Regions from separate parts of the Pseudarthrobacter sp. KH_020_B genome, predicted to be linked through region 1. Evidence: predicted binding sites of a transcription regulator. Region 1 holds the regulator's gene; the other holds the start of a gene.
The links. The regulator LexA, encoded in region 1, represses DNA repair genes until DNA is damaged. The targets are predictions, from matches to a motif close to TCGAACANNTGTTCGA.

Region 1 (3,402 bases):
CCGGCCGAGTACACGGCCTCCACAACGTCCAGGCCCAGGCCCGTGCCGGTGGGGTTGTTCGGCGAGCAGAGGAAAACGATGTTGGGCTGAAGCTCCTTCACCTGCAACGCGGCCGATTCGGCACTGAGCCCGTAATCATCGGCCCGCTGCCCGACGATGTACCCGGTGTCCGTGCCGCTGGCCAGGAGCGGATACATGGAGTACGTGGGCGGGAATCCCAGGGCCGTGCGCCCGGGTCCGCCGAACGCCTGGAGAATCTGCTGGAGAACCTCGTTGGACCCGTTGGCCGCCCAGATGTTGGTGGCATCAAGACCGTGGCCGAGATATTCAGCCAGCGCTTCCCGGAGCTCGGTGAACTCACGGTCCGGGTAGCGGTTGAGGCCTGCAGCGGCTTCCGTCACGGCCACGCTGATCGCGGCCCGAACGTCCGCAGGCACGCCATGGGTGTTCTCGTTGACGTTCAGCAGGATGGGCACATCCAGCTGCGGGGCACCGTACGGGGTCAGTCCGCGGAGGTTGCTCCGGAGGGGAAGTCTGTTCAGACGCTCTAGCTGGTCATTCACCTGAACAGTTTAGGTCCGAAGCAGACGGCCTGAAAATGTGACGGCCTGCGGCGGCACGCTCCCGAGCCTGCAGGCTCATTACTTGGTGGGGACGAAGAGCTGCTGTCCGGGGACAACGCCCCCGGCGGAAAGGTTGTTCAACTGGGCAATATCCGCGATGACATCACGGGGATCACGCTCGGGCGCCACGGCACCGGCGATAGCCCAGAGTGACTGTCCGGCCTGCACCGTGACCGTGACCGTTGGCGTCAGCGACAGGTCGGCCGCCGAATCAGCAGCCTTTGCCGGGGCGTTGAGGAAACCTGCCAGCGAAAGCAGGATGGCGGCAAGGATCATCAGCGGGATGCCGATGAGGACAATCCGGCCCCTGCGGGTCAGGCGCAGCGGCTTCAACGATTCCGTGCGCTGCCTGGGCGCCGAAGCCGGCGTCGAGACACGTGCGGACCATTGCCGCGAGGTGAGATCCTGCACGGACATAAGCTGCGGACGCGAGTCCTGCGAAGCAGATATAGCTGACATGAAATGAGCCCTCCTGGACCATACTGTGCTGCCCGGTGCGCCCTCCGCGTCCACTTGCCGGTGCTGGCCTGGGCCGTCCATAAATTCGAGTATTCGAATCCGCAAGCAACGAGTAGAACACATGTTCGAACTTTGCTTCTTCATTTTTAGCACTTATCAACGAATATTGTCGAGACTCGCTAGAACAAATGTTTGAAAAAGCCCTGCGGCTGGCCTACGTTTGGATCAAAGAACAACCACCTCTGTAGTTGATCAGCAGGGTCTGACAATCAACTCCGACACCAGCCCCGGGGCGTTCCAGGCACCAGCGGCCGGAGCGGATCCGGGCAACCGAAAGGCATTGGCGAACATGGCAGCACCAGCCGCCGAGGGCAAGGCGACACCGCAGCGCCGCCAGCCCCAACGGACCCCCAAGGGGCTCACCGCCCGCCAAAAGAAGATCCTCGAAACGATCCAGCGCTCGGTGAATGACAACGGCTATCCGCCGTCCATGCGTGAAATCGGCGACACCGTGGGCCTGGCGAGTTTGTCCAGCGTGACCCACCAGCTCTCGCAGCTGGAGAAGCTGGGATACCTCCGCCGGGACCCCAAGCGTCCGCGCGCCATGGAAGTCCTGATGCCGCTGACGCTGGACGGCGGGTCCACCAAGTCCAACGGGACAACCAAGCCCGCAGTCCTGCACGGCATCGGCGGAACGGTCACCGAACTTCCCTCTGCCATGGACACCGCCATGGTGCCGCTGGTGGGCCGGATCGCGGCCGGCGGACCCATCCTTGCCGATCAGGTGGTGGAAGACGTGATGCCCCTGCCCCGGCAGCTCGTGGGCCAGGGTGAGCTGTTTATGCTGCGCGTGGCCGGCGACTCCATGGTGGACGCCGCCATCTGCGACGGTGACTGGGTAGTGGTCCGGCGGCAGTCCGATGCCGCCAACGGGGATATTGTCGCGGCCCTGCTGGACGACGAAGCCACGGTGAAGACCTTCCGTCAACGCGATGGCCATACGTGGCTGTTGCCGCAGAACACCCAGTACGAGCCCATTCTGGGCGATCACGCCACGATCATGGGCAAGGTCGTCTCGGTCCTGCGGTCCCTCTAGGACACAAAGGTCCGTCTAGAACAAGGGCCCGCTACGACCTGCGCCCCCTCAGACGCCCTTCCCGGAAAGCCTTTCCAGGGCGGCGAACGCCGTCTTCCGGTCCGTGGTGGGCCAAAACGGTGGCAGCGCGGCGCGGAGGAATCCGGCGTAGCGCTCGGTGGCAAGCCGGGAATCAAGCACGGCCACCACGCCTTTGTCTCCGGTGGAACGGATCAGCCTGCCCGCGCCCTGGGCCAGGCGGATGGCCGCGTGCGTTGCCGAAACCGCCATAAAGCCGTTTCCGCCGGCCTGGGCAACCGCGCGTGACCGTGCGGTCATCAGCGGATCATCCGGCCGTGGGAACGGGATGCGGTCGATCACCACCAGCCGGCATGATCCACCCGGAACATCAACACCCTGCCACAGTGACATGGTGCCGAACAGGCAGGTATCCGGTTCGTCCGCGAACTGCTTCACGAGGGCCGTCATGGTGGAATCGCCCTGGCACAGAATGCTGAGGCCGAGCCGGGGGCGCATTGCCTCGGCGGCCTCCTCCGCGGCACGGCGTGACGAAAAGAGGCACAGGGCGCCGCCGCCGGACGCCCGGATCAGCGCCTCAAGTTCGTCGAGGGCCTCCGGCGACGCCCCGCGGCCAGGCTTGGGAAGGTGCCCCGCGACGTAGAGGATCCCCTGCTTGGGATAGTCAAAGGGCGATCCCACGTCGATCCCGGTCCAGCTCGGTGCGCCCTCACCCACAAGCCCCAAGCCGCCGGCGGCCGGTTCAAAGGCCGAGCCGATGGCCAGGGTTGCCGAGGTCAGCACCACGGTGTGGCCGGCGAAAAGCCCCTCGCGGAGCTTGCCGGCAACGCTCAGCGGCGCGATGTTGACCAGGGCCGGCGCCGACTCATCGGGCTGCGCATAGCCCTGCTGCGGATCGAAGGAACTTGCACGGGAGAACCACACCACTTCACGGTTTTCCCGGGCCACGATCAGCCGTTCACAAAGTTCGAGGATCAGCATCAGGCGTGAGCGCGCGAGCTGCCGCCCGCCGTCGGCCGTTTGGCTGCCGTCACCCTTGGAATCGGACAGCGCAGCCCTGCAGGCCTCGCGCAGCTGGTCCACACAGTCCAGCTGTTCGTCGTTGAGGCCGTTCGGGAGCAGCCCGTTGGGCACGCCGGCAAGGGCGAGTTCCAGGTTGGCGGCGGCTGCGTTGAGGGCATCCACGGTGATGGCCGTGTGTTTCCG
Region 2 (3,402 bases), 1.5 Mb from region 1:
CTGAAACCGTTGCGGGCATCCGGCAGGGCAACCCAGACGTCCACCCGGGTCCCGGCCACTGCCTGTGGCGGCAGCGCTTCATCAATGGTCACGGCCACGGGCTTGCGGTCCAGCGCATCCACGGTGGCCAGACTTTCCTTGGGCACCAGCTGGTTCTTGCCGATTCTTTGGACTGCCACCAGCCCGTCCGGGAGCCCAGCTTCAACGGTGACGTAATGCTGTTCGGTCTCACCCAGGCGGACCTTGGCCCGGACCACATTGTCCGCAGTCAGCTTCTCACCCACGGCAATGGAGTCCCGGGCGGCGTAAACCTCGGTGGTCTGGTCAGCGCTGCCAACCAGCGAGATCACTCCCACCACTGATGCCAGGACCAGCAGCACGCCAACCAGCAGCCGGGGATCCTTCCACGACGGCGGTTTCAGCCTGGCACCCGTAGTAACAGCATCGTGGCTCATGCTTTTCTCCCCCTAGATCCGGTCCAGTCGGCTGGCTGCGCCCGGACACCTCATTGTTGCGGCATGGGCCCCGGAACAAAAGTCAAAAGGCCAAACAACATCAAACTGTGGATAACCGCACCAGATGACGTCTTCAATGGCAAAATGGAGCTATGCCCAGATTCCTAACTCTCGCCGATGTTGCTGAACAGCTACAGATCAACTCGCCGGCGGCCTACGCCCTGGTCCGCAGCGGAGAGCTGAAGGCCATTCAGGTGGGTGGCCGCGGGCAGTGGCGCGTCGAGGAAAAGATGCTGGAGCAATACATCGAAGAGCGGTACGCCGAGGCCAGCCGCATGATCCAGGAAGCCAAAGCCAAGCACGCCTGATCCGTTACAGTTCCCCTGCACTCCGTGACCGCAGGGCACCCAGCGCCGCAAACGGAATCGTGGCAACCTGCCGGACCTGTGATGCCCGCCGGGACTCCCCGGGACTGACCAGCGCCAGGTCCAAAAAGTCACTGCCCACCCGGTCGATGACTCCGGCCAGCCCCGTATCCCTTTCCGGTACGTGGCGCAGAATGACTGCCAGTTCGGCCCTGTCCCGCGCCAGGCCCCGCAGCGCATGTGCCAATCCGATCCGGCGCCGCACCTGCGAAGTCTCGGCCACGGACACGCGCCCCAAGCCCGCATAGCGCGCCACCGCGCCGTACGGGACCAGGACCTGGTGGCGCAACTCGTTCAGAACCAGGGCGTCGGCGCCGGCATGGCTCAGGGTTCCTTCGAAGACGCGCCCACACGCCAGGTGCACGGCCACGTGGCTGTCCAGGGAACCCCGCAAGCGGTCAGCCAGAGCCACGGAGGCTGTTTCCGCCCGTGCCCGCTCAGAGATCTCGGCATCAACGGCCAGCCGCTCGCCCTCGGCGAACTGTGCCTCCATATCACTGAACAGAGCATCCCAACGCATGGGGCCAAGCGTAGGGTGCGGCTTCATTCGCGGTCAATTCATCAACAACATCACTCCAGTCTCTGGACAAATCCATCACAGCTGCGTCAAACTGATCTTAGATTCATCAAACAGCATCAAACTGCATCAAACGGATGATAGGAGCACCATGACGGCAGGTACAGCACGCGGGCTCCGCGCGGACGCCGTCATGGCGGTGTCCATCCTCCTGCTGGGATTCTTCCTCTGCGTTGCCGGCGGGGGCATGGTGAATCGGTGGCAACTGTCCACAGCACGCCGGCAAGCCCCGGACGTTGATGACCTGCTTGGTGCCGTGGCTGTTGCCGCGGGCCTGACCATCGTGGCGTGGTGGATCTTCTCGATGATTTTGGCGTCAACAGCTGCCGTCCTGGACAGGTGCGGCCGGCGGCGGGCCGCCGACAGGGCAGGCAAGTGCTGCCCGGCATTTATGCGGCGGCTCGCTGTGGCCGCACTGTCGGTGCAGCTGCTGTCGGCACCTTTGGCTCACGCAGCCGTCCCGCCGGCGGGACCGGCCTGGGTGCCTACGCAGGATGTGGCGGTCAATGAATTAGTGGTCCAGAACGTACCGGTCCACGGCGTGGCCGTCCAGGCCCAGTGGTCCCCCACCGTCGACCTCCGGCCGATCCCGGAACCAGAGGGCAAAGTCCCTGCGAACACAGGAGAACAGACCAGCCAAGCTCCGGCGGCTACGGTCCGGCCCGACTGGCGGCCCAGCCCGCCGGCCCCGGACCCCGGCCTGCTGGCGGCCCAGCCAGTCCGGGCGGAACAGGGCACGCCGCCGGAATTGACTGAGGTCACGGTGCTGGCAGGCGACACCCTGTGGGACATCGCTTCCCGCCACCTGGGCCCGGCGGCTTCGGATGTGGACGTCGCCCTGCACTGGCCCCGCTGGTACGAGGCCAACAAAGCCCAGATCGGCGAAAGCCCCCATGTCCTGCTGCCCGGGCAGATTTTGAAAGCACCTTCCACGGCCTAGCCGACATTCCGACATTCCGACATTCATCAGGTCACGACTAAGGGGAATCACATGTACGCAGTTACGCCAATCCGCTCCGCCACGGTCAACCCGGGCCGGGCGGCGGCAGTCCGCCAAGTTCCCCTGCGCACCACTACCGCACCGGTCGCGCCGCTGCATGCAGCAGACGAGACCTCCGAAATCCTGGCGATCACCCGCAGCACAGTGCAGGCGGCCATGGAAGTCCTTGCCGGCATCCGGCCGATCCACCAGCTTGCCCGCCGGCTGGATCCGCGCTGCCTCGCCGTGCTGCAGCACCGTGCGGCCCTGATCCGCCGCGAGCAGGCGCGATCCGCTTCGCCGGCCCTGGCCCGGCTGCACAAGAACTCCGTGGTGCGCTCTGTCCGCGCCTGCGAGGTCGGCCCCGGCATTTACGAGGCAAGCGCCGTGGTGGTTGACGATGTCCGCGCCCGCGCTGTGGCGGTCCGGCTTGAACGCAGCAAGCAGGTCTGGCGCGTCACTGAGTTCATCGTCGGCTGAAGTGCTTACCCACGAATGCAGAAGTGCCCGGAACCGAGGCTCCGGGCACTTCCTGTCGATCATCGCGCTGAGGTCAGCGGCGCTTTTTCTTGGCCGGACGCTTGGTGGCGTCCTGCGCTGCAGCCTTGGCCGGGTTTCCGGACCGTGACGAGACACGGCCCTCCACCCGGGTCTGGGATGCGCCGTCTTCGCCGGGTGCCGTGTACTGCAGCTGGGCGGGTTTCTTCGGAGCCTCCAGGCCGGCGGCATGGATCTGCGGCTCAACATGTTCGGTGTGGCCACCTGCTGCGTCGGCCACCACCACATCCTGGGCCGGAGTGACCTCAACTTCAAGGTTGAACAGGAAGCCGACGCTTTCCTCCCGGATGGCCTCCATCATGCTCTGGAACATGGTGAAGCCCTCGCGCTGGTATTCCACCAGCGGGTCGCGCTGTGCCATGGCGCGCAGGCCGATGCCTTCCTTCAGGTAGTCCATCTCGTAGAGGT

Region 2: the regulator LexA is predicted to act here: its motif matches at 1,487-1,502, upstream of AC3IT0_RS14475 (LysM peptidoglycan-binding domain-containing protein).

Annotation. Positions count from the first base shown of each region.
Region 1 covers NZ_CM174506.1:1,631,345-1,634,746, reverse strand. The annotation lists gene AC3IT0_RS07685 (histidinol-phosphate transaminase) at 1-563, opposite strand, end outside; gene AC3IT0_RS07680 (LysM peptidoglycan-binding domain-containing protein) at 642-1,082, opposite strand; gene lexA (transcriptional repressor LexA) at 1,432-2,178, shown strand; gene AC3IT0_RS07670 (ATP-dependent DNA helicase) at 2,227-3,402, opposite strand, start outside.
Region 2 covers NZ_CM174506.1:3,140,337-3,143,738, forward strand. The annotation lists gene AC3IT0_RS14460 (hypothetical protein) at 1-455, opposite strand, end outside; gene AC3IT0_RS14465 (helix-turn-helix domain-containing protein) at 608-823, shown strand; gene AC3IT0_RS14470 (hypothetical protein) at 828-1,400, opposite strand; gene AC3IT0_RS14475 (LysM peptidoglycan-binding domain-containing protein) at 1,549-2,397, shown strand; gene AC3IT0_RS14480 (Rv3235 family protein) at 2,449-2,916, shown strand; gene secA (preprotein translocase subunit SecA) at 2,990-3,402, opposite strand, start outside.